One region of the Paracoccus cavernae genome, then DNA from elsewhere that is predicted to be linked to it. Evidence: riboswitches for the same ligand, from Rfam matches in the RefSeq annotation. Region 1 holds a riboswitch; each other region holds the start of a gene.
The links. A riboswitch is a leader RNA that binds a small molecule or an ion and turns the genes downstream of it on or off. The one in region 1 is predicted to bind cobalamin.
Positions count from the first base shown of each region.

Region 2: another riboswitch for cobalamin. It lies ahead of ACFFUC_RS09175 (TonB-dependent receptor plug domain-containing protein); the one in region 1 lies ahead of bluB (5,6-dimethylbenzimidazole synthase).
Region 3: another riboswitch for cobalamin. It lies ahead of ACFFUC_RS04620 (DUF1636 domain-containing protein); the one in region 1 lies ahead of bluB (5,6-dimethylbenzimidazole synthase).
Region 4: another riboswitch for cobalamin. It lies ahead of ACFFUC_RS04645 (CbtB domain-containing protein); the one in region 1 lies ahead of bluB (5,6-dimethylbenzimidazole synthase).

Region 1 covers NZ_JBHMDZ010000001.1:343,716-351,546, reverse strand. Annotated here, with positions in the region: gene ACFFUC_RS01770 (heme/hemin ABC transporter substrate-binding protein) at 1-620, shown strand, start outside; gene ACFFUC_RS01765 (FecCD family ABC transporter permease) at 620-1,693, shown strand; gene ACFFUC_RS01760 (heme ABC transporter ATP-binding protein) at 1,690-2,463, shown strand; gene ACFFUC_RS01755 (pyridoxal-phosphate-dependent aminotransferase family protein) at 2,545-3,717, opposite strand; gene bluB (5,6-dimethylbenzimidazole synthase) at 3,864-4,625, opposite strand; cobalamin riboswitch at 4,673-4,852, opposite strand; gene ACFFUC_RS01745 (NAD-dependent epimerase/dehydratase family protein) at 4,889-5,992, opposite strand; gene ACFFUC_RS01740 (glycosyltransferase family 2 protein) at 5,989-6,807, opposite strand; gene ACFFUC_RS01735 (ArnT family glycosyltransferase) at 6,804-7,831, opposite strand, start outside.
Region 2 covers NZ_JBHMDZ010000010.1:34,760-42,590, reverse strand. Annotated here, with positions in the region: gene ACFFUC_RS09185 (hypothetical protein) at 1-560, shown strand, start outside; gene acs (acetate--CoA ligase) at 816-2,771, shown strand; cobalamin riboswitch at 2,894-3,074, shown strand; gene ACFFUC_RS09175 (TonB-dependent receptor plug domain-containing protein) at 3,208-5,109, shown strand; gene ACFFUC_RS09170 (hypothetical protein) at 5,161-5,691, opposite strand; gene ACFFUC_RS09165 (TerB family tellurite resistance protein) at 5,826-6,560, opposite strand; gene trpA (tryptophan synthase subunit alpha) at 6,747-7,541, opposite strand; gene ACFFUC_RS09155 (VOC family protein) at 7,613-7,831, opposite strand, start outside.
Region 3 covers NZ_JBHMDZ010000002.1:199,093-206,923, reverse strand. Annotated here, with positions in the region: gene ACFFUC_RS04630 (cobyric acid synthase) at 1-595, opposite strand, end outside; gene cobO (cob(I)yrinic acid a,c-diamide adenosyltransferase) at 595-1,200, opposite strand; cobalamin riboswitch at 1,401-1,630, shown strand; gene ACFFUC_RS04620 (DUF1636 domain-containing protein) at 1,722-2,129, shown strand; gene cobW (cobalamin biosynthesis protein CobW) at 2,126-3,181, shown strand; gene cobN (cobaltochelatase subunit CobN) at 3,181-6,396, shown strand; partial or broken gene ACFFUC_RS04605 (ferredoxin-like domain-containing protein) at 6,377-6,622, shown strand; gene ACFFUC_RS04600 (precorrin-8X methylmutase) at 7,529-7,831, shown strand, end outside.
Region 4 covers NZ_JBHMDZ010000002.1:207,396-215,226, reverse strand. Annotated here, with positions in the region: gene ACFFUC_RS04660 (adenosylcobalamin-dependent ribonucleoside-diphosphate reductase) at 1-2,161, shown strand, start outside; gene ACFFUC_RS04655 (DVUA0089 family protein) at 2,243-3,601, opposite strand; gene ACFFUC_RS04650 (inorganic phosphate transporter) at 4,097-5,581, shown strand; cobalamin riboswitch at 5,710-5,884, shown strand; gene ACFFUC_RS04645 (CbtB domain-containing protein) at 5,915-6,100, shown strand; gene ACFFUC_RS04640 (CbtA family protein) at 6,107-6,877, shown strand; gene ACFFUC_RS04635 (hypothetical protein) at 6,881-7,426, shown strand; gene ACFFUC_RS04630 (cobyric acid synthase) at 7,423-7,831, opposite strand, start outside.

The DNA.
Region 1 (7,831 bases):
CCGACGAAGGCGCCGGACCGCCCGAGGCGATCTCGGTGCTGCAAGGCGCGAAGATCCCCTTCGTCGAGGTCCCCGAAGCCTATACCGCCGAAGGGATCGCAACCAAGATCACCACCGTCGCCGAAGCGCTTGGCGTGGCGGAAAAAGGGGCCGCGCTCTCCGAGAAGGTCAAGGCCGATCTCGCCGAAGTTTCGGGCTTTTCCGCCGGGGTCGAGACCCCCAAGAAAGTCCTGTTCATCCTGTCGCTGCAGGGCGGCCGGATCATGGCGGGCGGCGCGGGCACCTCGGCCGATGCGATCATCACGCTTGCCGGCGGCCAGAACGCGGTTTCCGGGATCGAGGGCTACAAACCCGTCACCGACGAGGCGATCATTGCCGCCCAGCCCGATGTCATCTTGATGATGGACCGCGGCGAGGCCTCGGCCGATGCGACCGCCAACGGCAGCGCCGATCACGGTGCCGCCAAAGAGGGCGCGCTGGCGATGCCGGTCATCCAGACCACGCCCGCAGGCAAGAACGGCGCGATCGTCTTTATGGACGGCCTGCTGCTTCTGGGCTTCGGCCCGCGCACGGGCGAGGCCGCCCGCCAGCTGCATGACGCGCTTTATGCGGTGAACTGATGGTGGCCATCAGTCCGGAGACGATCACGCGCCTCGAGGGCGACCGCACGCATCGCGCGCGGCTCGTCTGTTTCGTGCTGGTCGCGGTGCTTTGCGCTTCTTCGCTCCTTTCGCTCGGCTGGGGCGCGGCGGGGACATCGCTGTCGCGCTTTCTCGGCGATCTTCTGGCTGGGCGAGAGATTGCCCTGCAGGACCGGATCGTCATCCTCGATATCCGCCTGCCGCGGCTGATCATGGGCATTCTGGTCGGGGCTGCGCTCGCGGTGTCGGGCGCGGTGATGCAGGGGCTTTTCCGCAACCCGCTGGCCGATCCCGGTCTGGTGGGGGTCAGCGCGGGAGCTTCGCTCGGGGCGATCTCGGCGATCGTTCTGGCGGGGATGCTGCCTGCGGCGGTCTCGGGGTTTTTCGGCTGGTATCTGGTGCCGGTCGCGGCCTTTGTCGGCGGCTGGGTCTCGATGATGGTGCTTTACCGGATCGCGACGCGCAGCGGGCGGACCTCGATTGCGACCATGCTTCTGGCGGGGATCGTGCTCGGCGCGCTGACCGGCGCGATTTCGGGCGTGCTCGTTTATATCGCCGACGACAGCCAATTGCGCGATCTGACCTTCTGGGGTCTGGGCTCGCTGGCGGGGTCGAACTGGCTCAAGGTCATGGCGGCCGCGCCGGTGATCTGCGCGGCTTTGGCCTTTGCGCCGCTGCTGGCGCGCGGGCTCAACGGTCTGGCTTTGGGCGAGGCTGCCGCGGGCCATATCGGCATCCGCGTCCAGAAGGTCAAAAACCTGTCGATCCTGACGGTTGCCGCCTCGACGGGGGCGGCGGTTGCGGCCTCGGGCGGGATCGGTTTCGTGGGCATCGTCGTGCCGCATCTTCTGCGGCTTGCAACGGGGCCGGATCACCGCTGGCTGCTGATCAACTCGGGCCTTCTGGGCGCGACCATGCTGATCCTTGCCGATATCGTCAGCCGCACGATCATCGCGCCGGCCGAACTGCCGATCGGGATCATCACCGCGATTCTGGGCGGGCCGGTCTTCTTGTGGATCCTTCTGCACAACCGCGGGATTGTCGACCTATGAGCCTGATCGCCCAAACCATCCACCTCAGCCTCGGGCGCAAGGAAATCCTGCACGGTGCCGATTTCCGCGCCGAGGCGGGCCAGTTCACCGCCATCGTCGGGCCGAACGGCTCGGGCAAGACCACCTTGATGCGCGCGCTGACCGGCGAGCTGCCCTGCCGCGGCGAGGTCACGCTGAACGGCCACAAGATCGCCAAGACCCCGCCCGAAACCCTCGCGCGGATCAGGGGCGTTCTGCCGCAGGCGACGGCTTTGTCTTTTCCCTTCACCGTGGCCGAGGTCGTGCGTCTGGGCTCGCAGGCGCGCGGTCCCGAGGCGGATACGCTGATCCTTCGCGCGCTGGAGCGGGTCGATCTAGGCGGTTTCGCCGGTCGCTATTACCAGCAGCTTTCGGGCGGAGAGCAGCAGCGCGTCCAGCTTGCCCGCGTTCTGGTGCAGGTCTGGCAGCCTCTGGGCGAAGAGGGGCCGCGCTGGCTGTTTCTCGACGAGCCGGTCAGCAGCCTCGATATCGCGCATCAGCTTACGGTGATGCGGCTGGCCGCCGATTACGCCAGACGCGGCGGCGGGGTGGTCGCGGTCATGCATGACCTGAACCTGACCGCCATGTTTGCCGACCGTATCGCTTTGGTCACAGCGGGGCTGGTCGTAGCTCAGGGCACTCCCGCCGAAGTGCTGACCAACCAGCGCCTTTCCGAGGCCTACGGCTGCGCGCTGGCGGTCAATACCGTGCCGGCCGAGGGGATCTGGATCCTGCCCCACGCCGCCGCCTGAAGGCTTTGCTTCACGTGAAAACCGCAACGGGTCGCACCGCAAGGCGCGACCCGTCCGCATTTGCTTAATCGGCGAATGGGCTCAGGCGCGTTCGGCGATGACCCGCGCCGCGGCCTCGATCGCGCCCGCGCCATGCGGGATGGCAAGCGCGGTCATGCCCGCCTCCATCACGGCCAGCGTGCCGAGGATCTGGTGGGCGTTGGCATGGCCCATATGGGCGACGCGCAGCGCATTGGCGGCATCCTCCGCGCCCAGACCGAGGCCCAGCACCAGCCCCGCCTTCTGGTCGCACCATGCCCGTAGCTCATCGGCGCGCGGCAGGGTCGCCGCCGTGACCGAACGCGCCCGCTCGGACGGTTCCGCCACGGTCAAAGTGATCCCCGATCCGTCCTTGCCCCATGCCTCGAAAGCGGCCCAGACCGCGCGGGCGAGGCCCTCGTGGCGCGCCCAGACGGCGGGGAGGCTTTCCTCGTCGAGGATCATCGTCAGCGCCTCGTTCGCGGCATAGATCATCTGGACCGGCGCGGTGCCGTCCCAGAATTGCCACAACTCGGTCGCTTCGGCGCGGGCGTGCCAGTTCCAGTAAGGCGTGGCCATATCGCTTGGACCCATGGCTTTCGCGCGTTCCGAGAACCACACGAATGCCGCGCCGGGCGGAGACATCAGCCCTTTCTGGCTGGCCGAGACCAGCACATCGATTCCCCAATCATCCATACAGAGCTCTGCACATCCGAGCGAGGCGATCGCATCCACCGCAAACAGCGCGGGATGATCCCCGATCGCGGCTTTCAGCGCCATCAGATCGGCCTGAACCGAGGTTGCCGTGTCGATATGGCAGACCAGCACGGCCTTGATGAGATGGTCCTTGTCGGCAGCCAGCCTTTCCGCCAGTTGCGCGGGATCGGCGGCGCGGGCGGCGAAATCCATGATCTCGACCTCGACCCCCATCGCCTGCGCCGCGCGCGCCCAACCGTGGCCGAAATGGCCCGAGGTCAGGACCAGCGCTCGTTCGCCGCGGTGGAAGAGATTGGCAATCGCGGCCTCCCATCCGGCATGGCCGTTGCCGATATAGGCGGCGAGATGCGCCCGCGTGCCCGCCAAACGCTTGAGCCCCGCCATGAGCCGGAGGTTGAGCGCGGGCAATTCGCCCGAATAGATATCGGGCGAGGGCCGCGCCATCGCGCGCAAAACGCGGTCGGGCAGGGGCGAGGGGCCGGGAATGGCAAGCGTGGTTCGGCCGTTGGCAAAGGTCATCTGGGAGTCCCGAAGCGGAAAGGAGACAGGCGCGTGATCTCTGCGCCGCCCATCGATAGGGCGGCCCGAAAGCAGGGTCAATTCCCGCCTTCGGGTCGGCCCCCTTCGGGTTTGTTCTCGGCCTAGCCCTCCGGCCCTCTCTGCGGTCAGCTTTCGCGGTTTTGCGGCGCGGTCTCTTCGTCGGGCCAACGCTCGTGCAGGATGAGATCGTCCAGAACGCGGCGTTCGGCCCAGCCGCGCGCCTGCAACTCGGGCTGCTCGTACAACTCGGCGACATGGCCGAGGCAGAGATAGGCCACCGGCACGACATGGTGAGGCAGGTTCAGGATGCGGCGCAGATCGGCATCGTGAAAGATGCTGACCCAGCCGACGCCGATCCCCTCGGCCCGCGCTGCCAGCCACAGATTCTGGACCGCGCAGACCGTCGAATAAAGATCGGTGTCGCGGTTGTGGGTGCGCCCGAGAACGACCTTGCCGCCGCGATCGCGGTCGCAGGTGATGCACAGATTGACTGGCGCATCGGTGATGCCTTGCAGTTTCAGCTCGGAATAAAGCTGCCGTTTCCGGCCGTCGAACATGTCTTCGGCTTCGTGATTGGCGGTCTCGAAAGCGGCGCGGATCTGCTGGCGGACGGCGGTGCTTTCGATGATGAGGAAGTTCCACGGCTGCATCAGCCCGACCGAGGGCGCGGCATGGGCGGCTTCGAGCAGGCGGCGCAGGACCTCGGGGGCGATGGGGTCGGGCAGAAACTGGCTGCGCACGTCGCGCCGCTCGTTGATGGCGCGGTAGATCGCCGCGCGCTCGGCCTGCGAAAAGGGCCGCGCGGGTTCGGGATGGTCCGACGGGCTATGTGCCGTTTGGTCGGAATTCGCCGTGTTGTGACCCGAAGGGGGGCGGTTTGGTTGCATGACGTCCCTCGTCTGACAGACCTGCGAGCGCGCCATCGTCCGCATGGCGCAGTCTATGCCGTCTGGCCGGTCTTCTGACTTGGTTTCATCCGGTCGCGGCGCCTTCCCGGCTTGCGCCAGTGACCATGCCGCCCGTCCACCTTACAGCGTTGGGCACGTTGCGGATGTTCGCCGCATTCCCGATTCTCCCGGCCGATCGCGCGGGCACCAGACCCGCGAAACATAGCCCGAACGGCGCCTTTGGGTAAATCCCTTGCGCGGCCTCAGGAGAGGGGGCGTTGCCAATCGCGCGAGGGCGGGTTGCGGATGGCCGCCTGATGGGCCGGCTGCCAAACTGGCGTCATGGCCTTGTCCTGAGCGTAGTAATCGCGAAACCAGCCGACATAACGCGCCGCACCCTCGCGGATATCGGTGCGGTTCACCGTGCCGGTCAGATGCCCGAGCAAGGTGGTGTCGGCCCATGTCGCCTCGACGTCGCCGGGCTGCATCGGCAGCATCTCGAACAGGGCCTCGCGCCCCGAGGCCGCCTCGAGCGCGCGCACAAAGCCCATCAGCGGGACGGGCTGGCCGTTGCCGATATTGACCACGCGCCAGGGCGCGCAGGGCGAGAGGCTGTCGAATTCCGCGGCAGGCCCGCGGCTGGCCGCATTCGGCGCAGGCGGGACCGCATCCATCAGCGCGCGGATCGAGGCAACCAGATCGTCGACGAAGGTGAAATCGCGCATCATGTGACCGTGGTTGAACAGCTTGATCGCGCGCCCCTCGAACAGCGCCGAGGTAAAGAGATGCGGCGCCATATCCGGCCGCCCCCAAGGGCCGTAAACCGTGAAGAAGCGGAACATCGTGATCGGCAGCGCAAAGAGGCCGGCGTAGGAATGCGCCATCATCTCGTTGGACTTCTTGGTCGCGGCATAGAAGGACAGGGGCAGATCGGTCTTGTCGGTCTCGCGGTAGGGCATTTGGGCATTGCCGCCATAGACCGAGCTGCTTGATGCCATCAGCATATGGCGCGGGGGATGGGCGCGGGCCGCTTCAAGCAGCTCGTAGCTGCCTTGCAGGTTCGAGGCGAGATAGGTCTCGGGATGGGTGATCGAATGGCGCACGCCGGCCTGAGCCGCGAGATGGACGACCACATCGGGCTTGTTGGCCGCGAAAAGGTCGCGCAGCAGGCCGGGGGTTTCGATCTTGGCGCGGATCGAGAGATAATTCGGGCTGGCCAGAAGCTGCGCCTCGCGCGCGGCCTTGAGGGCGGGGTCGTAATAGGCGTTGTGATCGTCGACCCCGACCACTTCGCAGCCCTCGCGCAGCAAAAGCCGTGCGAGCGTCGCGCCGATGAAACCTGCCGCTCCGGTGATCAGAACTCTCACAGCGCGGCCTCCACGGTTGTGGATTGCCCGAAGGCGGGGTTGTGGCCGCTGGAGGCGGTGCTGCGCGCCGGCGCGTCTAGCCCCGCGGACATCGGCAGATCGCGCACGACCGGCAAGCGGCGGCGGCGCATCAGCCATGCCACGCCCAAAAGATCGACCGCACCCACCCGCGCGCGCTGGAAATTGTTGTAGTTCGAGCGCCCCGAGGCCCGTTCGGCATGGGTGACGGGTACGGTCACGACCGTCCACCCCTCGCGTTTGATCATGGCGGGCATGAAGCGGTGGATATGGTCGAAGAAGGCGAGATTCAGATAGACCTCGCGCGGGAATGCCTTGAGCCCGCAGCCGCTGTCGCTGACCCCGTCGCCCAAAAGCCCGCCGCGAATGCGGTTCGCGAGCTTCGAGGCCCATCGTTTCGAACGTGTATCCTTGCGCCCGACCCGCTGGCCCTGCACAAGCCCGATACGGTCGCCCGCGGGGGCATCGAGCAGGGGGCGCAGCAGGTCCGGCAGGTTCTCGGGCGGGTTTTGTCCGTCGGCATCCAAGGTTGCGATGATGCGGCCTTTGGCGGCCAGAATGCCGCTGCGGATCGCCGCCGATTGCCCGCAGGAGCTTTGGTGGCAGACCACCCGTAGCTGCGGCATCCGCCGTCTGAGCCGCGCAAGAACATCACGGGTCTGGTCGGTCGATGCATCATCCACGACGATGATTTCGTGATCGGCATCGGCCATGACGCGCGAGATGTCGAGAAGCAGGGCCTCGATATTGCCGGCCTCGTTTTTGGCGGGCAGGACGATGGAGATGTCGAAAGTCATGGTGTGACCTCGTTGGGTTGGAAGAGGGTGTAGGTGTCGCTGCGGTAGGGAAGGCGCGCGACCGGATGCAGGCCCGCGATCTGTGCGCCCGAAAGGTCGAGCAGGACGCCGCCGGGGTGGCTCGCGGCCCAGTCGGCGACGGCCTCGGGCGTGGTCGGACGGGCGACGGGATGGTCGAGCCGCGCGGCGAAGTTGAGCTGGGCGTGATAGGTGCCGTCGGTGATGGCGATGCCTGCATCACGGTAGGGCGCAAGCGCTGCGCCGAGCGGGGTCAGGTCGTAGCGCGCAAAGAGCAACGGGCTGGCCGCGAGATGCAGCGCGATCACGAAAGAAAGCGCCAATGCCCCCAGCCCGATCAGCCCAGAGCGCAGGCGCAAAAAGCCCCAGATGCCCGCTCCGAGGCACAAGAGCCCCAAGGCGGCCGCCCAGAGCGGCTGGCGGAAATCGAGCGCCTCGAGCGCAGGCACCAGACGCAGGCCCGCCGCCACCAGCCCGAGGGCAAGGCCCGCAAGCGGCAGTGCCAGCCACAGATCGCGGCTTGTCCATTGTCTTTGGGCGGGGCCGCGCGCGAGCAGCAGGGCCAGAGCGGGTATTTCGGGCAGCAGGTAATGGGTTTGTTTGCCGCTGATTGCCGAAAAGGCGATGAGCGCGCCGAGAAACCAGATGGTCAGGAAACGGGTCTCGGGTCGGGCGGCAAGGGCGCGCGGCGCCAGTGCGCCCAGCCCCGAGCGGGTCCAGCCGAAGGGCCAGATCAGCATCGGCAGCAAGGCCAGATAGAACCAGACCGGCCGTTGATGCGCAAAGCTCGACGCCATGCGCCCCGCACTTTGCCGCCAGAGGACCTCGATCTGGTAGGGCTCGCCGCCGATGACCAGCGCCGGAAGAAGCCACAGCGCGACCAGCACGATCGCCACGCCAAGGGCGAGCGCCAGCCCGCGAAACCATTTGCTCACAGGCGCTCTCGGCGCGGGGGCCCAAAGCGGCATGGTCAGCGCGACAGGCAGCACATGGAGAAAGATCACCG
Region 2 (7,831 bases), on a different contig from region 1:
TGCCGAATTTCGGAGGCAGCGAATATTCCTTTGGTGGGCTGACGATCACCGGCAATACTTTTCTGGCTTCGAATACGACGCTCGGCTTTTCATGGCTGACGGTGAAACCCTACGGCACCGGACACTTCGTCCACGGGCTCGCGGTGATGGGCAATGTCTTCAAATCCGACGTGAACAAGATCGACCGGATCGACAAGGTCGACACGACCTTTGCCGATCTCAATTACAGCCGGATGCGCAACCTGCAATTTCAAGGCAACATGTTCAACGGCGTGAACACCTATGTCGCCAATCCCGTCGATCTGACCCTGCAGCAAAACACCGCCTCGAACCGCTGGGTGATGGTTGCGGGGGCGGCGCTGCCCTTCAACGGCTGGGCCCAGAAAATCGAGTCGGTCATCGCCGAGACCGCGATCACCAATGCCTCGAATGCGCGGGTGACGGAAATGCCCTGGGTCCAGACGCAGATCGGAACCGACAAGCGCTCGATCGCGCTGAACTGGTCGACGGCGGTGAAGGGGACCGTCTCGGTCAGGGTCAGGGTCGATGTCGCAAACTAGGCGCTTTGGTCTAGGGTGCTGATCCGGGGGAGAAATGAGGGCTCCGGCGGCGAAATCCGTCGGGGCCGATTTCCTTGGAACCGCCGGCCGCTGCGCGCTTGGGCCTTCCTTCCCTTGCGGCACAGGACTTTAGTCCAAATCCGGTTTACCATCGCCTGCAATCCGGCTTACCTTGCGTGAAACCGTCCGTAGCGGCGCGTCGGACCCTGAGGAGGGGGAGCGTCGAGCGGAGGGGACAACGAGAGGAGTGCACCCATGTCAGTTGAAGCCGTTTCCCGACACCCCATTCCGTCCGGATTCGAGAATGCGATCGTGAAGCCCGAGGATTACGCGCGCCTCTATGCGGAATCGATGAATGATCCGGATGCGTTCTGGGGGCGCGAGGGCAAGCGGCTGGATTGGGTCACACCCTATACCAAGGTGAAGAATACCGATTTCACCATGGGCAAGGTCTCGATCAAATGGTTCGAGGACGGGGTTCTCAACGTCGCGGTCAACTGCATCGACCGCCATCTGCCGAGCCGCGCCAACCAGACCGCGATCATCTTCGAGCCCGATGATCCCTCGGCACCCGCACGCCACATCAGCTATGGCGAGCTCTCCGAAAGCGTGAACCGTTTCGCCAATGTGCTGCTGAGCCAGGGCGTGATGCGCGGCGACCGCGTGGTGATCTATCTGCCGATGATCCCCGAGGCGGCCTATGCCATGCTCGCTTGTGCGCGGATCGGCGCGGTCCATTCGGTGGTCTTCGCGGGCTTCTCGCCCGATGCCCTCGCCAACCGCATCAACGATTGCGGCGCGAAAGTCGTGATTACCTGCGACACCGCCCCGAGGGGCGGCCGCCGCACGCCCTTGAAGTCGAATGCCGATGCAGCGCTGCTGCATTGCTCGGACCGCGTGCGCTGCCTTGTCGTCAAACATACCGGCGACCAGACCACCTGGGTCCAGGGCCGCGATGTCGATGTGCTGGCCCAGATGAAAGAGGTCGCGCCCGATTGCCCGCCGCGGCCGATGAATGCCGAGGATCCGCTTTTCATCCTGTATACCTCGGGTTCGACCGGCAAGCCCAAGGGCGTCGTCCATAGCAGCGGCGGCTATCTGTGCTATGCGGCGATGACCCATCAGATGGTCTTCGACTACAAGGACGGCGACGTCTATTGGTGCACGGCCGATGTGGGCTGGGTCACCGGCCACAGCTATATCGTCTATGGCCCGCTTGCCAACGGCGGCACGACGCTGATGTTCGAGGGCGTGCCGAACTTCCCCGATCCGGGCCGGTTCTGGGCGGTTTGCGAAAAGCACAAGGTCAACCAGTTCTATACCGCCCCGACCGCGATCCGTTCGCTCATGGGGCAGGGGCCGGAATGGGTCGACAAATACGACCTCACCAGCCTGCGTGTGCTGGGCACGGTCGGCGAGCCGATCAACCCCGAGGCATGGGTCTGGTACGACAAGCACGTCGGCAAAGGCCGCTGCCCGATCGTCGACACCTTCTGGCAGACCGAGACCGGCGGCCATATGATCACCTCGCTTCCGGGCGCGATCGACACCAAGCCCGGTTCGGCGACGCTGCCCTTCTTCGGGGTGAAGCCGGTCGTTCTCGATGCCGCGACTGCTGCCGTACAAGAAGGTAACGGGGTCGAGGGCGTCCTGTGCTTCTCGGACAGCTGGCCCGGCCAGATGCGCACGATCTGGGGCGATCACGAACGCTTCATGGAGACCTATTTCCAGCAATATCCCGGCACCTATTTCACCGGCGACGGCTGCCGCCGCGACGAGGACGGCTATTACTGGATCACCGGCCGCGTCGACGACGTGATCAACGTCTCGGGCCACCGCATGGGCACGGCCGAAGTCGAATCCGCGCTGGTCGCCCATGTGAAGGTCGCCGAGGCCGCTGTGGTCGGCTACCCCCATAGCCTCAAGGGGCAGGGGATCTATGCCTATGTCACGCTGATGAACGGGATCGAGCCCTCGGACGATCTGCGCAAAGAGCTTGAAACATGGGTGCGCACCGAGATCGGTCCGATCGCCAAGCCCGATCTCATCCAGTGGGCACCGGGCCTGCCGAAAACCCGCTCGGGCAAAATCATGCGCCGCATCCTGCGCAAGATCGCCGAGAACGATTTCGGTGCTTTGGGCGATATCTCGACTTTGGCCGATCCTTCGGTGGTCGAGGATCTGATCGAGAACCGCCAGAACCACGGCTGAGGCTTTTTCCAAAGCCTGAATGCATAGAAACCCGCCGCATCCATGCGGCGGGTTTTCTTTTGGCGACCGCTGCCGCGCGCACATCTGACAGGCTGCGGCCTTGACCGGCGGCGGGCAGCGCGGCTAATTGGTGCGGCTACGGTTCCGGAACATCCGGATGAAAAGGGAATGCGGTGAGATCCCGCAACTGCCCCCGCAACTGTAAGCGGCGAGCGACGGCCGACACGCCACTGGGCAACCGGGAAGGCAGGTCTGATGCTTTGACCCGCGAGTCAGGAGACCTGCCGGCGCGATCACCCATTCGGGGTCCGGGGCGGACCTGCGAAGCGGATTGACCGCAGCGGTGACCAACCTCACCCGTCTGCGGCGGTTTTCCGTCCGAAGACATCTTTTCATCCCTTCCGGAGAACGCTCCGGATGACGCAAGGATTCCGCCGTGAAAACCAGATCACGCCATCCCCGCAACCTGACCGGCCTGGCCGCTTTGGCCGCGCTTTCGACCGCTTTTCCGCTGGCTGGCGTCGCGCAGGACGCCGCCTCGCCGGTGCTGCTCGATACCGTGACCATCGACGGCGGCCTCTCGCCCATCGCCACGGATGCTTACGGGCGCGCCTATAGCATCGTCGAAGGCGAAGAGATGCGCAGCCGCGCCACGCCTTCGTTGCGCGCGGCGCTGACCGGACTTCCGGGGGTGTCGGTCAGCGAAACCGGCCTCAGCTTCGGCTCGATCCGGATGCGCGGCGCTCCGGCGAACCACACGCTCGTGCTGGTCGACGGCGTCGAGGCGCGCGGCGGCGGCGAGGCCTTCATCCTCTCGGGCATGGGCATCGGCGAGGTCGAGCGGCTCGAGATCCTGCGCGGCCCGCAATCGGTCTTCTTCGGCTCGCGCGCCTCTGCCGGTGTCGTCAACATCATCACGCGGCGCAGCACCGAACCGGGGACGGGCGGAGAGATCCGCGCCATGGTCGGCGACGGCTATGACGCCTCGGCCTTTGCCTATGCGCGCGGTGCGCAGGGCGGGGTCAGCCTGTCTTACGGCGCGCGCGACGATCACGGCTATGACGCCTCGGGCAAGGGCGGCGAAAAGGACGGCTCGCGCCGCCGCAGCCTGACGCTTTCGGGCGATTGGCAAGCGACCGAGACGCTGCGGTTCGGGCTGACCCAGTCCCAGGCGCGCGAGACCTACGGCTACGACAATTCCGACTACCTCGCGACCGGCGAGGCCGATTACATGCAGGATATCCGTGACCTCAACAGCAAGCGCGACGAACGGATCGGGCAGGTTTTCGCGGAATTCGATACGCTCGACGGCCGCCTGACCCATCGGCTGAGCTACGAGCGCAGCCGTTACGCGCAGGATTTCCCCGGTGATTTTCCCGTTCAGATGCTCGGCGTGACGCGGGCGCTGAAATACCGCGCGAGCCTTTCGCTCGACGGGGTGGAGGTCGAGGCGGCCAATCATCTGCTCAACATCATGGCCGAGCAGATCCGCTGGAGCGAGAGCGCGACCGGCATTGCCGCGCAGGAGAAAAGCACCGATTCCGTCGCGCTGGAATATCGCGGCTTTTACGGCAACGGGCTGGACGTGCAGGCGGGCATCCGGCGCGACAACAACAAGGGTTTTCGCGATTTCACCAGCTGGAACCTCGGCCTCTCCAAGGATTTCGGCAATGGCCTGCGGCTCCATGCCTCGGCGGGGGCCGGCATGACCAACCCGACCTTTACCGAGCTCTTCGGCTATCCGGGCTGGAGCGTCGGCAACCCCGATCTGTCGCCCGAGGTGAACCGCAGCATCGATATCGGCCTTGCCGCCGAAACCGCCGACGGGCGCGGGCAGGTTGATGTCACGCTCTTTCGCGAGAAGCTGACCGATATGATTTCGTCGGGAAGCTGCGCCACCGGCTTTTGCTCGGTCAATGTGGCCGGAGATACCGTCCGGCGCGGCGTCGAGATAGCCGGCAGCTACGCGTTGCGCGACAATTTCAGTCTGCGCGGTAGCTATAGCTATATCGATGTCGACCAGTCCGATGGTGCGCGCGCGGTCTATATCCCGCGTCACGAGGCGGTTCTCGGCGCAAGCTACCAGCACGGTCAAGGCACGGTCGGGGCGGATCTGCGCCATGTCGCGGGCGTCTATGCGCCGCAGGGCTGGGTTGGCGGAACCACGGCAGAGCTGCCCGATTTCACCACGCTCGACCTCTATGGCGATTATGCGCTCAACGATCGCGTCAAGTTGGTGGCGCGGGTCGAGAACGTCTTCGATACCGAAACCAAAGAGGCTTGGGGCTACGGCTGGCGCGGACGCAGCGCGCAGATCGGCTTTTCGACCAACTGGTGAGGGGCCGGTCCCGAGTGGGAAAAGGAAAGGGCGCCGCGGCGCCCTTTTTCGTCAAAGATCGATCTGGCCGCCTTGGCCTTGCGGCACGGCCGGCGCGGGCTCGGGCGCGTTGCGCCACGGATCGGGCCCGCGCTCGGGGGCGAGGCGGGGGTCCATGTCGGGCGAGGGGCGGGTCAGCTCCTGAAACTTGTCGCTGAGGGGCGGGGGCGGCGGCGCATCGGGTTTGCGCCGGATCAGAATGTCGCCATTGGCCAGCCGTTCGGGCGCTTGGTAATTGCCGATATCATCCATCATTGCGCCGAGATCGTCGAAGACCGGCGCGAATTCGTTGACCTTGGCACCAAGATCGCGGCCGATCGCCTCCATATGCGGCTCGATATCGCGCAAGAGATCCTCAAACAGCGAGTTCAGGCCGCGCTCGAAGGTCTTGCCGATTTCGCGATCACCTTCGTCGCTCCCGTTGCCCGCGCTGTCCTGATCGGCCGCAGGCGGCTCGTAAGCTTGGGCGAAAAGCGGCAAAGGAGCGGCAACCAGCAGCGCCAGAAGCGCCGGTTTCACAAGGGGCGAGGCAAGAAGTTTCATGTAAATCAGCCATCTTCGCGGTTGCAGGGCCAAGCCTCTGCGGCTGGGCCGGATCGGAGTCATTATAACCCCGTCGTATCGAATGGAAACCTTTGCCCGCATTGGCGCGCCGAACGGCCCGCGGTCCGGCGCGGTCAGGCGGGCTCGACGAGGTTGCGCGGGCGATGGGCCTCGCGGAATTGCTCCCATGCCTCGTTGATCGCGCGGGTGCGGGTTTCGGCCAGACGGACCGCCTCGGGCGGAAGGCCGCGCCCGACGGCGAGGTCGGGATGGGCCTCGCGGATGAGATCGCGCCAGCGTTTGCGCGCCTCGGGCAGCGGCGTATCGGCGGAAATCCCGAGGATCTCGCAGGGCAGGCATTGCTGCGACGGGTCGTAACGCAGGCGCAATGTGGCTACCTGTTCGGGTGCGACGCCGAGGATGCGCGCCACCTCGTCGATAAAGACGATTTCGGCCTCGTGCATCTCGCCATCTGCGACGGCGATGACGAAAAGCCCCTCGATCAGGTCGATCAGCACCGGATCGCCCGGCTCGAACATTTTGGCGATCCGTCTGGCCCAGCCGTCGAAACCCGCGACATCCTGACGGGCGAGGTCGAACACGCGGGCCGCGTTCTTTTCTTCGGAACGCGGGATCACGAAAACCCTGCGGAAGGCCGAAATTTCCGAGCGCTGGACTGCGCCGTCGGCTTTGGCGAGCTTGGCACCAAGGGCTATCACGGCAATGGTAAAAGCGACCGAGCGTTCAGGCGGGGTGGCCTTGCGCGGCCCCAGTCCCACCAATAGCGCCAGACGATCGGCGATTCGCTGCCAAAAGCTGCGGGGCTTGGGCAGTTCGGGGCAATCAACGGGGCGCATACGTTCGTTCATCGCGCAAATCGTATCGCGGATCGCGACGCTCCGCTAGGCGACAATCGTTTTCTTGATCGGGGCCGGTTTTTTCGTGAGCGGGAAGGGGTGCGGGCGCCTTCCGTCCGTTTGGCGTCACGAGGCGTCATGTGGCCCTACAAGGCGCGCAGGGCGGGCCGGCCCCGATCAACGGGGCCGGCGAAAGGCTTAGCGATGCGCGCCTTCGGCGAGCGAGGCCACAAAGGCCAGCACTTCGGGGACAGGGCGTCCCTCGCCGATCAGTTTGACGATGGCGCTGCCGACGACGCAGCCGTCAGCGACGCTTGCGATGGCATGGGCCGCATCGGGGGTCGAGATCCCGAAGCCCACGACGACCGGCAGATGCGCCGCCGCACGGATGCGAGCGACCTCGGGGCCGACGACATCGGCATTGGCCGCAGCCGAGCCGGTGATCCCGTTGACGCTGACGTAATAGACGAATCCGCTGGTATTCGCGAGAACGGCCGGCAGGCGCTTGTCGTCGGTGGTCGGCGTCGCGAGACGGATGAAGTTGATCCCAGCCTTTTGCGCGGGCAGGCAAAGCTCGTTGTCTTCCTCGGGCGGCAGATCGACGATGATCAGCCCGTCGACACCGGCCTCGACCGCTTCGGTCAGGAACAGGTCCACGCTGCCGTGACGGGCGTAGATCGTGTTGTAATAGCCCATCAAAACGATCGGGGTCGCGTTGTCGTCCTTGCGGAAGGCGCGCACCATATCGAGCGTGCGGCTCAGGCTGCCGCCGGCCGCCAGCGCGCGCTGGCCGGCCAGCTGGATGGTCGGGCCGTCGGCCATGGGATCGGTGAAGGGCACGCCCAGCTCGATGATGTCGACGCCCGCCGCAGGCAGGCCGCGCATGATCGCGAGCGAGGTGTCGAAATCGGGATCCGACGCCATCATATACGCCACGAACGCCTTTCGGTTGCGTTCTTTCAGCTGTGCAAAACACGTATCGATTCTGGTCATCTCAAGCCCTTCCGTCCGTTGCAACAAGGGTTAGCCTGCCGGAAGGGGAAAGATCAACGGCTTGGACCCGATCAGCGACTTTCTGTGGTCATCACGAGCCAGCTCGTGCCATATCGGTCGCGCGTCGTGCCGCAGCCCGGCGAGTAGAAGGTCGCGCCGAAGGGGCTCGCGACCGCGCCGCCATCCGAGAGCTGCTCGAAAACCGCGCGCGCCTCGTCGATGTCGCCAAAGCGCAGCGCGACCGAGACCCCCGATTGCGGTGCGCCGCCGAGTTGTGCGGGCTTGTCGGC
Region 3 (7,831 bases), on a different contig from region 1:
CGCGGAACTTGTTGACGATGAAGCCTTTTATCCGCGCTGCATCGTCGGGCGCGATAACCGTTTTCGTGCCCGCGATCTGCGCGATCACCCCGCCGCGATCAATGTCGCCGACAAGAAAAACCGGCAGGCCCACAGCTTGGGCAAACCCCATATTGGCGATATCGCTCGCCCGCAGATTGACTTCCGACGCGCTGCCCGCGCCCTCGACGATCACGATGTCATGGGCGGCTTCGAGGCGGCGAAAGCTTTCGAGCACCGCCGCCATCAGATCGGCCTTCATCCCCCAGTAATCGCGCGCGCGAAAAGCACCGAGCCGCTTGCCCTGCACGATCACCTGCGCGCCCATCTCGCTTTCCGGCTTCAAAAGGACGGGGTTCATGTCGCTGTGGGGCGCAAGCCCCGCCGCGCGCGCCTGCAGCGCCTGCGCCCGCCCGATCTCGCCGCCATCGGCGGTCACGGCGGCATTGTTCGACATGTTTTGCGGCTTGAACGGCGCGACCGAAAGCCCGCGGCGGCGCAAGGCGCGGCAGATCCCCGCGACGATCAGCGACTTCCCGACATTCGAGCCGGTGCCTTGGATCATCAGCGCGGGCATCAGAATTCGATCCCCGCCTGCCCCTTGATCCCCGCCCGCCACGGATGTTTCACCAGCGCCATTTCGGTCACGAGATCGGCCAGTTCGACCAGCTCGGGCTTGGCATTGCGGCCGGTCAGCACGACATGCGTCATCGCAGGCTTTTCGTCGCGCAGGAAGGCGCAGACCTCGGCCGGATCAAGGTAGTCGTTGCGCAAGGCGATATTGATCTCGTCGAGTAGCACAAACCGGATCGCCGGATCGCGGATCAGGGATTTGGCTTTCTCCCAACCCGCCTGCGCCGCAGCAATGTCGCGGGCGCGGTCCTGAACCTCCCAAGTGAAGCCTTCGCCCATCGTGTGGAACTGGCACAGATGCGGGAAATGGGTGGTCAGCAGGCGGCGCTCGCCGGTCTCGCGGCTGCCTTTGATGAATTGGACGACGGCGCAGGGCATCTCGTGGGCGATGGCGCGCATGACCATGCCGAAAGCCGAGGATGACTTGCCTTTGCCCGCGCCGGTATGAACGATGATCAGGCCCTTCTCGCCTTGACGCTCCTCGTTGACGCGATCCTTTGCAGCTTTGATTTTTTGCATTTTTTCCGCATGTTGCGCGTCATTCATCATGTCGAGTATCAACCTTTTCCGGACGGGTTTGCCGCAACGTTCCGGCCTTGGCCGGAGAGGGATTCGCCTTTCTGCCTAGTCCGGCACGCGCCCCTCTGGCAAGCCCGCAGCGCTGGTCCGGCGGGGGCGGAATGCGGGCCCGACACCACCGGCACCAATCGGCAACCCGAACGCGGCTTGACTTGGCGCGCGGCTTGGCGGCATCAAGGGCGGGCAATGGTTCCTGTGGCGACACAGGCTAAGAGGGAATGCACCAAGCCCGACAGCGCCGCGTCAAACGCGCGTCCGAAGGCCCGAGTGCAGCCGCCCCCGCGACCGTGACCGGAGAGCTTCTCCACCGCCACTGGGCCTGTCCCGGGAAGGCAGGAGAAGCGCGGGCCCCGTGCCCAGATCCGCAAGCCGGGAGACCTGCCTTTGCGAGATAACCAATGATGCGGACGGGGTGTGCCGCGGATGGATGGCATCGGACCACCCGCCCTTGCCCCCTCCGCCCGCCCTTTCGCAAAACCGAAGGGGCGCTTGTGGAAACCACGCTGTACATCTGCCAGACCTGCCGCATGGGCCAGCCCGTGCCCGAGGACGGCATCGTGCCCGGCGCGCGCCTTTTGGCGGCGGTCGCGGCAGGAGACCTGCCCGAAGGCATCCGCATCGTCCCCGCCTCCTGCCTTCAGGCCTGCGCCGAGGGCTGCGCCGTCGCGCTGAGCCGCCCCGGCGCATGGAGCTATGTTCAGGGCGGCCTTGCCCCCGACGACGCCGGCGAGGTCGCCACCATGGCGCGCCAATACCGCGACAGCGAAGACGGGATCGTGCCGTGGCGCGAACGCTCGGCACTCTTTCGCAAGAATACCGTCGCGCGCATCCCGCCGCTTCCCGCCCCCTCCCTTATTGCAACCCCGCTTGCGCCCAGCCCCGCAAAGGATCCGGCATGACTTTTCCGACGACCGCCCCGCTTTCCGGCACTGTTGCCGAAACCCGCACCCGAACTCTCGCCAAAACCCCCGTTACCGTGATCACGGGCTTTCTCGGCGCGGGGAAAACCACGCTGATCCGCCATCTGATCGGCAATGCCGGCGGCAAAAGGCTGGCGGTTCTGGTCAACGAATTCGGCACAGCCGGCGTCGACGGCGAGATCCTGAAATCCTGCGCCAGCAGCGATTGCCCCGAAAACAACATCCTCGAACTGGCGAACGGCTGCATCTGCTGCACGGTTGCCGACGACTTCCTGCCCGCGATGGAGCAACTTCTGGCCCTGCCCGAGCCGCCCGACCACATCCTGATCGAGACCTCGGGCCTGGCTCTGCCCAAGCCTCTCCTCAAGGCCTTCGACTGGCCTGCGATCCGCTCGCGCATTACCGTCGACGGGGTGATCGCTTTGGCCGACAGCGAGGCCTTGGCCGCAGGCGCCTTTGACGAGGGCGAGACCGAAGGCTCCGGTCACGACAGCCCGCTGGCCGAGGTTTTCGAGGATCAGGTCAACTGCGCCGATATCGTGCTTTTGACCAAAGCCGATCTCGCAAGCGAGGCGGTCAAAGCCGCAGCCCGCACCCGCCTTGCCGCGATCGCCCAGCGCAGCCTGCCGGTGATCGAGATCAGCGAAGGTGTGATCGATCCGCGCGTGATCCTCGGGCTCGAGGCCAAGGCCGAGGACGATCTGGCCGCGCGCCCCTCGCATCACGACGGGGCCGACGATCACGAACACGAGGATTTCGAAAGCATCGTGGTCGATCTCCCCGAGATCACCGATCCCGCCGATCTGGCCGCCCGCATCGAGCGCCTTGCCCGCGAGCAGCATATCCTGCGTGTCAAAGGTCATGTCGCGGTTGCGGGCAAGCCGATGCGGCTTTTGGTGCAGGCCGTCGGAGCGCGGGTGCGCCACCAATACGACCAGCCGTGGCGGGGTCCGCGCCATTCGCAGCTCGTGGTGATCGCCGAGCATCACGACATCGACCCCGCCGCCATCCGCAAGGTGCTTGTCGGCTGATGCATGTCGTCTTTCGCGAAAAGGGCGGGCTTGAAGAAAGCGCCACGCCGCAAGATCTCGGGCAAAGCCCCGCGGATCTTGCCGTGTTGTCCTTTTCCGACAGCGATCTTGGGGCCTTTGCCCAGGCTTGGCACGACGGGCGGGAGCATCTGCCCCCGCTTCGCCTCGCGCCGCTGGCACGGCTGACGCATCCGGTCTCGGTCGATCAGTATATCGAGGCCACGCTTTCGGGCGCACGCGCCATTCTGGTGCGGCTTCTGGGCGGGCAGAGCTATTGGCCCCACGGAGTCATGGCCCTGCAGGATCTCGCCCGCCGTCGCGGCATCCGGCTAGTGCTTTTGCGCGGCGACGGGGGCGTGGATGCGGGGCTGATGGGCCTGTCGAATGTCGATGCCGCCCTGTGGCACCGGCTGAACCGGCTTTGCGCGATCGGCGGGGTCGAGGCGGCAGCCGCCGCGCTGCGGCTTTTGGCGGGTGGAGAGTTCGCGGCCGAGACCGATCCCCTCGCCCAGCCTTTGCCCGAACCCTTGCCCGAAGCGGGCTGGCTGGACCCGCAAAGCTCCGCCACGAAGAGGGCGCAAGGCTGGATCGCCATTCCCTTCTACCGCGCGTGGCTCCTTGCGGGCGACATCGCCCCGATCCATGCGCTGATCGCGGCTTTCGCGGCCAAAGGCGTCACGGCGCAGGGGATCTTCCTGCCCTCGCTGAAATCGGCAGAAGCGCAGCGCTTCCTGCATGCGGCTTTTGCCGAAAATCCGCCGCTTGCCGTGGTCAATACCACCGCCTTCTCGAGCGGCGATCCCGATTGTGCCCTCCGCTCCGGCCCGCCGGTTTTCCAGGCGGTACTGTCGACCGCCGAGGCGCGTCTTTGGGCCGAGAGCAGCCGCGGCCTGTCGCCGGCCGATATGGCGATGCATGTCGTTCTGCCCGAGGTCGACGGCCGCGTTCCCGCGCAGATCATCTCGGTCAAAGAGGCAGGACGCCATGACCCCGATCTGCAAATCGCGCTCCCCCGCCACCACCCGCTGCCCGACCGGATCGCGGCGTTGGCCGCGCGGGTGCTGGGCTGGTGCGCATTGCAACCCGAGCCCGCACCTGCGCCTGCGCCCGCACTGGCTTTGGTGCTTTCGACCTATCCGGGCAAGCCGTGGCTGGATGCCCATGCGGTCGGCCTCGATGCCACGCTTTCGGCGGAGGCGATCTTGCGTGGTTTGGGCGAAGAGCCCGAGGCACTCGCACCCCTTTTGCGCAACCGCACCCTGCACTGGCCGCTCGCCGACTACCGCAAAGCCTTGGCCCGACTACCCAAAGAGCTGCGCAAATCGCTCCGCGACCATTGGGGCACGCCCGAGGAGGACCCACAGATCCACGGCGGCGCGGTCCATTTCCACGCCGTGGCGCAGGGTTCGCATCTCGTCGCGCTCCAGCCCGAGCGCGGCCGGATCGCGGATCGCGAGAGCGGCTATCACGACCTCTCCGCCCCGCCCCGCCATGCCTATGTCGCCTTCTATCTTTGGCTTGCGACCCGCGTGAAAGCGATCCTCCATCTCGGGGCGCATGGCACGCTCGAATGGCTGCCGGGCAAGGCCGTCGCGCAGTCTCGGACTTGCTGGCCCGAGGCGCTGACCGGCGCGCTGCCGGTGATCTATCCCTTCATCGTCAACGATCCGGGCGAAGCCGCACAGGCGCGCCGCCGGCTGGGCGCGCTGACGCTCGGCCATATGCCCCCGCCGCTCAAACCCGCGCAGCTGCCGGAGAAATTCGTCAGCCTCGAGCAGATGCTCGACCGCTATGCCTTGGCCGACGGCATCGATCCCGCGCGCCGCGACCGCTTGGCCGACATGATCCGCGACGAGGCCGAGGCCTTAGGCCTTTTCGCCGAACTCGGGCTTGATCCTGCGGCAGCGCCCGAAGCGCTCGGCTCGCTCGACCGTTTCGTCTGCGAGCTCAAGGAAAGCCGCTATACCGACGGGCTCCATATCTGGGGCGCGGCCGAGGGCGAGGTCGAGGGGCTTGCCCGCGCTTTGGCGGGCCGCCATGTCGCGCCCGGCCCGTCGGGCAGCCCGTGGCGCGGCGCGCGCGATGTCGCCCCCACGGGCCGCAACCTTTACGCGGTCGATCCCCGCGCCCTGCCCTCGCCCGAGGCCGAGGCCAAGGGACGCGCCATGGCCGAGGAGTTCATCCGCAGCTATCTGCAAGATCACGGCGACTGGCCGCAATCGGTGATGATCGATCTCTGGGGTTCGGCCACGATGCGCACAGGCGGCGAGGATTTCGCGATGGCGCTGGCGCTGGCGGGGCTTTCGGTGTTGCGCGATGCGGGCACGGGTCGGGTGACAGGGCTGGAGGTCGTGCCGCTCTCGTTGCTGGGGCGTCCGCGGATCGGCTGCATCCTCAAGATATCAGGTCTGTTTCGCGACAGTTTTCCGGTGCTGATCCAGCTTTTCACGCTCGGGGCCAGAATGTTGGCCGCCCGCGTGGAAAACGGGATCGAGACGCCTGCCGACAATCCTTACGGCACGAGCACCGCGCGGGTCTTCGGCCCGAGGGACGGGGTCTACGGCACGGGGATCGCGCTTGACGAAAGCCCCGAACGCATCGGCGCGGCATGGCTCGAAAACGGGGCTTTCCGCCATGACGGCCAAGGCGGTGCGATCCCCGATGCCGCCGGTCTGCGCGCTGCTTTGGGCGGGCTTTCGGCGCATCTGCACAGTCAGGATCTACCCGAAACCGACCTGCTGATGGCCGAGGATTACGCCGCCCATATCGGCGGGATTTCCGCCGCGCTGCGCCTGCTCGACCATGATGCCGCGCTTTATCATCTCGACAACACCCGCGAGGACCGCGTGACCTTGCGCGAGATCGGCGTGGAGCTTGCCCGTATCATCCATAGCCGCGCGGCCTCGCCGCAATGGATCGGCTCGATGCTGCGCCACGGTGCGCGGGGCGCGGGCGAGATTGCCGCCTCGCTCGATCACCTCGCGGCTTTCGCGCGGCTGACCGGTCGGGTGCCGCCGCATCTTTTCGACGCTTTCGCCGGCGCGACCCTGCTCGACGATCACGTTGCGGATTTCATGTCGCGCGAGAACCCGCAGGCTTTGGCGCGAATGATGGAGATTTTGCGCGATCTGCGCCGCTCGGGCCATTGGAACAGTCGCCATAATGCCGTTCTGGCCATGATCGACGGAGGCGACGATGACCGTACGCCCGCCTGATCGGGGCTATATCGTCAAGGGCTGGTGCCCCGCGCCGGGCCGCCCGATGGAAAGCGGCGACGGCTGGCTTTTGCGGCTCAAACCCTTCGGCGGCATCCTGACGGCGCAACAGGCCGCGGCGATCGCTGCGGTTGCGCGGGAACTGGGCAACGGGCAACTCGATCTGACCAACCGCGGCGCGCTGCAATTGCGCGGCATCGCCAGGGACCGTCTCGCCGAGGCAGGCGCGGCTTTGGACCGCATCGGACTGGCGCAGGGCGGCGCGCTTGCGGCGATCACCATCGCGCCGCAGCTCGGGCAGGAGGATGGCTCCGACCCCGGGGGGCTCGCCCGCGACTGCGCGGCGGTTCTTGCGGCCTTTCCCGATCTGCCCGCGAAATTCGGGCTCGTCATCGACTGCGGTGCCGCGCGGCTGCTGGCCGATTGCCCCGCCGATCTGCGTCTCGAACGCGCCGCGAGACCGCCCGATAGGCAGGGCGAGACGCGGCTTTTGCTGCGCATCGATGGCCGCGCGCAGGGCATTCCCACCAACCGCGCCGATCTGGCAGGGCATCTTTCGGCCATCCTGAGCGCCTTTTGCGCAAACGGCATCAGTTCGGGCCGCGGCAGGATGCGCGACTGGCCGGGCGCGATAACCGAGAGCTTTGACACTCAAGGCACGACCTTGGACGAAAGCCTTTCGCCGGTTCTTGCAATCACGCCCCAAGCCGGCCGCTTTGGCGACAGCGTTCTTCATGCTGCGGCCTTCGGGGCGCTGGATGCCGATCTGCTTGCTCTGGCCGCCGAAACCGGCCCGATCGTCCTGACCCCTTGGCGCATGATCGCACTTGGACGAAAGCTCGATCATCCCGCGCTGATCTCTACCCCCGACGCGCCGCTGGCCCGCGTTCAGGCCTGTGTCGGCGCGCCCGCCTGTGCGCAGGCCCATGCACCGACGCGGGGGCTGGCCCGACGGCTGGCGGCGACGCTCGGGCGCGGGGAGAGCCTCCTTGTCTCGGGCTGCGCCAAACATTGTGCGGGTGGCGGCAAAAGGGCCGGCCTGGTTCTGACCGCCAGCCCTGCGGGCTTCGCATTCGCGACCTCCGACCCCGCGCCCCCCGTCCTTTTACCCTTTCCCCCAGCGGATAATACCATGCTCCACAGCTATGAAACCAACGGTCAGACGATCTATGACCAATCCTTCGCGATCATCCGCGCCGAGGCCGATCTGGCGCGTTTTCCCCCGATCGAGGAACGCGCCGCGGTGCGCATGATCCATGCTTCAGGGCTGGTCGGGATCGAGCGCGAGATCGCCTTCACCCCCGGTTTCGGCGCGGCGGCAGCGGCGGCGCTCAAGGCGGGCGCACCGGTGCTTTGCGATGCGCGCATGGTCTCCGAAGGGATCACGCGGGCGCGGCTTCCGGCGGAGAATGCGGTCATCTGCACGTTGAACGAC
Region 4 (7,831 bases), on a different contig from region 1:
TCTCGCGCGGATAGAGAAAGACCCCGCCCTCTGGGAGGACCGCTTTTACGCCGCGCTCTCGGATTTCAAATTCCTGCCCGCAGGCCGCATCATGGCGGGCGCGGGGACGGACCGCTCGGTGACGCTGTTCAACTGTTTCGTCATGGGCACGATCCCCGACAGCATGGCGGGGATTTTCGACATGCTCAAAGAGGCCGCTCTGACCATGCAGCAGGGCGGCGGGATCGGTTACGATTTCTCGACCATCCGCCCGCGCGGCGCGGCGGTCAAAGGGGTTGCCGCCGATGCCTCGGGTCCCCTGTCCTTCATGGATGTCTGGGATGCGATGTGCCGCACGATCATGTCGGCAGGCTCTCGGCGCGGGGCGATGATGGCCACGATGCGCTGCGACCACCCCGATATCGAGGATTTCATCACCGCGAAACAGGACAAGAACCGGCTGAGGATGTTCAACCTCTCGGTTCTCGTCACGGATGCCTTCATGGAGGCGGTGCGCGCGGATGCGCCTTGGGATCTGCGCTTTGGCGGCGCGGTTTTCCGCAGCATCCGCGCCCGCGAGCTTTGGGAAAAGATCATGCGCGCGACCTATGATTATGCCGAGCCGGGCGTGATCTTCATCGACCGCATCAACCAGCAAAACAACCTCCATTACGCCGAGACGATTTCCGCGACGAACCCCTGCGGCGAACAGCCCTTGCCGCCCTATGGCGCCTGCCTGCTGGGCTCGATCAACCTTACGCGGCTGGTTGCGAACCCGTTCACCCCCGATGCCGCTCTTGATCCGGCGGCGCTGGATGATCTGGTGCGGGTGGCGGTGCGGATGATGGACAATGTCGTTGACGCCAGCCGCTTTCCCCTGCCCCAACAAGAGGCCGAGGCCCGCGCCAAGCGCCGCATCGGGCTCGGGGTCACAGGGCTTGCCGATGCGCTGATGATGGTGGGGCTGCGTTACGGCGCGGATGACGCCGCCGACCAGACCCGCCTTTGGATGAAGGCGATCGCGCGGGCGGCCTATCTGGCGTCCAGCGATCTGGCGCGTGAAAAAGGTGCCTTTCCGCTATTCGACGCCGAAGCCTTTCTCGCCTCGGGGTTCATGTCGCGAATGGATGACGACATCCGCGCGGCGGTGCGCGAAAACGGCATCCGCAACGCGCTTTTGACCTCGATCGCGCCGACGGGCACCATCTCGCTTTATGCCGGCAATGTCAGTTCGGGGATCGAGCCGGTTTTTGCCTATAGCTACCGCCGCAAAGTGCTGCAAAAGGACGGCAGCCGCCGCGAAGAGGAGGTCGAGGATTACGCCATCCGCCTTTGGCACGAGATCCACGGCGATGCCCCCCTGCCCGCGCATTTCGTCAATGCCCAGACCCTGTCGCCGCTTGATCATGTCGCGATGCAGGCGGCAGCGCAGGAATGGGTCGACAGCTCGATTTCAAAAACCATCAACTGCCCCGAAGATATCGCCTTCGGTGATTTCGAGACCGTCTATCTCGCGGCATGGGATCAGGGCTGCAAGGGCTGTACCACCTATCGCCCGAATGCGGTGACGGGATCGGTGCTCTCGCTCGCCGATACGCCCGCCGTGGCCAAGGCAACTATGCCACCCGCCCCCGACCTGACCCGCCCGCTCGACCGGCCCGCCAGCCTTGAAGGCGCGACCTACAAGCTTAAATTCCCCGGTTCGGAACATGCGATCTACATCACGATCAACGATGTGGTGCAGGACGGCCGGCTGCGCCCCTTCGAGGTTTTCATCAACTCCAAGAACATGGAGCATTTCGCCTGGACGGTAGGGCTGACGCGGATGATCTCGGCGGTGTTCCGGCGCGGAGGCGATGTGTCATTCGTCGTCGAAGAGCTCAAAGCCGTCTTCGATCCGCGCGGCGGCGCATGGATCGAGGGGCGTTATGTGCCCTCGATCCTCGCCGCCATCGGCTCGGTGATCGAACGCCATATGATCGCGACCGGCTTTCTGGCGGGCGAAGGCATGGCGCTCAAATCCGATCCGAAGGCTTTGCCCCGCGAAAACCCGCCCGACGCCGAAGGCGCGGTGATGACGCAGCCCCTCGGGCCGCTTTGCCCCAATTGCGGCCAGCCCGGAATGCATATGGCGGAGGGCTGCATGACCTGCCTCAATTGCGGCTATTCGAAATGCGGCTAGGGCACGGCACAGCCGGGCCAAAAGAAAAGCGGCGCGAAAACCGCGCCGCTTCTCGTCTATTCTCGCGAAACCGCCGCGTGATCAGTCGTCGACCGCGACATATTTCTCGGCGAGGATGACCACCGGACGCAAAGGCGCGCCGATCTGGTCGAGCACCGAAATATCGGTCAGCGCCAGCTTGTAGCTGCCCGGAGCCAGCAGAACCGGCAGAATGCGCGCATTGCGGCCGTCGTCTGAATCGTCGTTTTCCTGCACCACGCGGCCCGAGGCATCAAAAAGCACCAGCTTGGTATCGACGCCCGAGGGCGAACCCAGCGTGCGGATCCCGATCAAGGTCGGCTCGGAGAGTTCGAAACCGAACCAATTGGCCGAGCTGCCCTGAAGGATGACCTCGCCCTGGGTGCGCTTGAACACAAGCGGCGCGACCGGATAGCTGTCGTCGACCGGCGGCAGCTCGCCGCGCGCGGCGGCGCGACGGATGTATTCCTGCGGATCGAGCGTCTTGGCCGAGACCGTGATCGTGCCCTGCGCGCCGCCATTCACCGCACCGACGCCGATGCAGTAACGCCCTGCTTCGAGAACCGGCGAGAAGTCGAGGCGCGAGTTGCGACCGTCGGCATCGTCGTTGATCGCGATGCGCTGGCCGCTTTGGTCGAACAGCGCGATCTGCGGATCGACACTGCCGTCGCCGAGCGCGCGCAGCGAGACCGGCGAAGCCTTGTCAAGCGTGAAGCGCAGATAGCGGTTGCGCTCGGCACTGCCTGCCGACGTGATCTCGCCCTTGGCCAGTGCCAGCTCGAGGGATTCGGCTGCGAAAGCCTCGGCCTCGGTGTCGGGGGAACAGGTCAGCGCAGTGCTTTCCATCAAGGGCTGCTGGCCGTCGCGGCCGACTTGCACGGTCACATCGACCGTATCGCGCAGCTCGCCCATGCGCAGACAGTAATCGCCCTGCGCGACATTGATCTCGAGCAGCGAATTGAGCGAATTTTCCATATCGTCATTGCTGCCGATCTCGTTGCCCTCGCTGTCGAGCAACGTGACCGAGGGGTCGCCGTCGGCATTGGAACGCGCCTCGATGCGGATCCTCTGATTCCCGTCCGTCACGCGGAAGCCGAAGATATTGTTCTCTTCGTCGAGAAAGCGCGCCTGAAGCGGCTCGTCGACCGAGGAAATATCCGATTCCTCTGCCGAAGCGCCCAGCCACGGGCCCGCAATGGAGGGGCCGCATTGTGCCTGACCGCTCGCGGCAACCGCCACCTCGACGGCCGCCACGGCATCGTCGGTCGCGGCATCGGCAGCTTCCGCAGCGGCATCCGCTGCAGCCTGGGCGGCCTCCAGAGCGGCGCGCGCGGCGTTTTCGGATTGGCTCCAGCCGGTACCGGCAGAGATCGCAAGCGCCGCGACCGACAGAGTGGCAAGAAGCTGATGGCGGATTGTCATCACAAAATCCCGTTCCTGATTAAACTGTTGCGTGGTCTTTTTCACAAAGGTTAACCCTCCTGCAACGCCAAACAACGCCGGCGGAGGGCAGTCGTTCCGGCGCGGGGCCGGCTTAGGCGAAAGAGACAGGCCCGCGCTCTACAATGCAAGCCGCGATTGCGGCCACTAAAGGGGACGACAGGCTGCAGGCAGACCGCGCCCAGACCGCGGCCCAGACCGCGCGAGGCGGAACTGCAAAGGATCATGTTCTCGACCGCAGCATTCTGCGCTAGATTGCCGCGGTCACCAGAGCATTCCGTTTTCCCGCAGAACGTCTTTCCCCAAAACAACCGCAGCCGCCCGCCTTTTTTCCGGCCGTTCCCGCCGCGAAACTTCCCGCCCCTCTCCGGTGCCGAAAGCGCGCAAACTCGCCCTGACGTTGCGCCGTTTCCAAAGGGAAGGTTGAACTGTGGCTGATCTCGGCTTACGGACCTGCGACCAAACAACGAGTAGGCCATGGCCCAAAACGATTTAGAAGCCCGTCACCTCGAGACGCTCGACCGCGATCTGGGCCGGTTCTCGAACCTGGAAGTGGCGACCGGCTATATCTCCCGCCCGCTCGTCGCGCCGGGGATCGCCTTTGTCTTCATCCTGCTGGCCGGATTGGTCGCAGCGGTCCTTCTGGGGCATTCCAACAATGTGATGATCGTCGTCGTCGCGGCGATCTTCGGGGCCTATATGGCGCTCAATATCGGCGCCAACGACGTGGCCAACAATATGGGTCCGGCAGTCGGGGCCAATGCGCTGACCATGGGCGGCGCGATCATCATCGCGGCGGTCTTTGAAAGCGCGGGTGCGCTGATTGCGGGCGGCGATGTCGTCACCACGATCTCGCGCGGCATCGTCGCGCCCGAAAGCATCGGCACGCAGGCGACCTTCATCTGGGCAATGATGGCGGCGCTGCTGTCTTCGGCGCTTTGGGTGAACCTTGCGACCTGGATCGGCGCGCCGGTCTCGACCACGCATTCGGTGGTGGGCGGCGTCATGGGCGCAGGCATCGCGGCTGCCGGTTTCGGCGCGGTGAACTGGGGCAATGTCACCACCATCGCGGCAAGCTGGGTGATCTCGCCCCTGCTTGGCGGCGCGATTGCGGCCGCCTTCCTGTGGTTCATCAAATCCCAGATCGTCTACCGCGACGACAAGATCGCCGCCGCGCGCCTGTGGGTGCCGGTTCTGGTCGGGATCATGGCGGGCACCTTCTCGAGCTATCTCGCTCTCAAGGGCCTGCGCCAGCTGATCGAGGTCACGCTGACGGGCAGCCTGCTGATCGGCCTCGGCATCGGCATCGCGACCTGGCTGATCATGATCCCCGTGATCCGTCGCCAGTCCGAAGGCGCGGAGAACCGCAACAAATCGCTCAAGCCGCTTTTCGGCATCCCGCTCGTCGTCTCGGCCGCGATGCTGAGCTTTGCTCATGGTGCGAACGATGTCGCCAATGCCGTCGGCCCGTTGGCCGCCATCGTCGAGGCGGCCCAATCGGGTGCGGTCACGGAAAACGTCAGCATCCCGCTGTGGGTCATGCTCATCGGGGCCTTCGGGATCTCGTTCGGACTGTTCCTCTTCGGTCCGAAACTGATCCGCATGGTCGGAAGCCAGATCACCAAGCTCAACCCGATGCGCGCCTTCTGCGTCGCGCTTTCGGCGGCGCTGACGGTGATCGTGGCAAGCGGCATGGGCCTGCCGGTCAGCTCGACCCATATCGCGGTCGGCGCGATTTTCGGCGTGGGTTTCTTCCGCGAATGGGATGCCGAGCGCCGCCTGCGCAAGGCCCGCGTCGCCATGCCGGTCGAAGACCAGCTCGGCCCCGAAGAGCGCCGCCGCCGCAAACTGGTGCGCCGCACCCATGTCACGACGATCGCGACCGCCTGGGTCGTGACCCTGCCCGCCGCCGCGGTGCTGTCGGCGATCATCTTCCTCGGGCTGAACGCGATCTCGGGCTGAGAACGCCCACCGCGCAAGATCTTGCTCCGGCCCGCTGCGGCCGGAGTTTTCATTTGTGCCTCCCGAGAGCACCAGAGCAAATGCCCGCCTTCGACGGCATAAGGCTTGCAACCGGACAGCGACCGCCACATAGTCGCTTGGTCAGAGATGTTGCTTGCAACATGGGAACTGGGTTTCGAACCCGACCGCCCCCGCGACTGTGAGCGGAGAATGCAGCGAGAAAGCCACTGGTGCCACGCACTGGGAAGGCCGCGAGCATGATGATCCGCGAGTCAGGAGACCGATCTCTGACGATCAATCAACCTCCGTCGGGTGTGACGGAAAGGAGCTGACATGTCGCGTATGATCGCAACGGCAAATGCCGTAACTTCCGCCGAACAATCGAGCCCGCGGGCCACGATCATTCTGGCCACGGTCCTTGGTTTGGGCCTCGTTTTCCTCTCGGGCATTGCCCAATCCGAAACCTTGCATGATGCGGCCCATGACCTGCGCCATGCGGCCGGCTATCCCTGCCACTAACCGCACATGGATCTGAAATCTTTGTCCAGCGCCTTGATCGCTGGCGCTGCTGCAGGGCTGATTGCCGCCCTGTTGCAGCTGTGGCTTGTCCAGCCGGTGCTTTTGCACGCCGAGCTTTACGAGGGTGGCGAGCGCGTCCATTTCGCAAGCGCCGCGCCCCACCACCACGGCGAGGCAGAGGACGGGGCGCAGCCCCATGACCATGCGGCCGACCACGCTGCGGACCAAACCGCGCCGACAGCAGCCCCCGCGGCTGATGAAGGGGTGTCCGGCGGCATTGACCTCAAGCGCGACGCGCTGACGGTCTTGTTCTCGATCCTGATCTATGCGGGATATGGGCTGCTCGGCCTTGCCGTTCTGCTGATCGCATTGGGTCGCGGCCAAAACCTGCGGCCGCGCGACGGGATGCTTTGGGGCCTTGCGGGCTTTCTCGCGGTGCAATTCCTCCCCGCCTTGGGACTTGCACCCGAGCTGCCGGGCATGTCCGCCGCCGATCTCGGCCAACGCCAGCTCTGGTGGGGTGCGACCGTGCTCGCCTCCGGCCTCGGGCTCTGGCTCATCGCTTTCGGCACAAGCTGGCGGGCATGGGCTCCGGCCATCGCCCTGATCGCGGCCCCCCATGTGATCGGCGCACCGGCGGTCCATGTGTTCGAAGGTCCCGCTCCGCCGGAACTCGCCTCGGAATTCGCGAGCCGCGCCTTGGGCGTGGGCCTCGTGGGCTGGGTCGTTCTCGGGCTGGTCCTTTTCACGCTGGTCCTGCCCAAACGCACCGCCTGAGCCGTGGCGGAAAGCCTCTCGCAACTCAGGCCGGCGCCTCTGACAGGGGCGCTGGCCGATCGTTTGGCGCAATGCGGCTGGAGCTTCGCGACCGGCCCCGCGCTGTCGGCCCTCACGCTGCAAACCCCGCCCTTTCCGGTTGACCGCGATTACCGCGTTCAGGCCTACGAGACGATTTCAAGCCTGCCCGCATCGTGCAATTTCGGCCTGATCCTGCTCAAATGCGGCGCGACCGGCCCCGAGCTCCTCCCGCGCCATCTGCAACTGCCGGAAGGTTTCGCGCTTGCGGGCATTGCCGCCGCGAAACGCGCGAGCCTCGGCCCCCATCCTTTTGCCGAGCATTTCGGCCATGCCTATCGCGCGCAACAGCACGAGTTGCGGGACCTGATCCTGAGCGGCGCCGCACCCGAGAGAGCCGAGTTCCGCAAGGCGCCGCGTCTGATGCTGCGCTGCCTGTTGCGCCAGCTCGCGGCCGATCACGCCCGAACGGTCGCGTGCTTTGCCCCGCTCCATGACCGGCCGCTCGCCCTGCATCTGGGGTGCGGTTAAGGTTCCACTCCCGCCAGCGCGAGCATGCGGTCCAGAGCGAGATGGCTCTCGAGATGGTCGGCCAAAGCATCAAGAACCGCGTCGATTTTGGCGTCATAGGCCAGATCCGAGACCGCACCGAAGCCGCCGAGATAGGCCGCGCGGAAACCGTCATCGGCAAACAACCCGTGAAGATAGCTGCCCTCGACACGGCCATCGCGGGAAACCGCGCCTTCCGGCGAAGACCCTTGAGTTTGCCCGATCCGCGCAAAGGGCCGCGCGCGATCGGGGCCAGTGGTCTCGCCCAGATGGATCTCGTAGCCCCGCATCGCGGCACCGCTCGCCTCGTGGTGCGCCCTGACCTCGCGCAGAACCTTGCCCGATTGCAGCACCGTTTCGACCGACAAAAGTCCCAGCCCCGCGCTG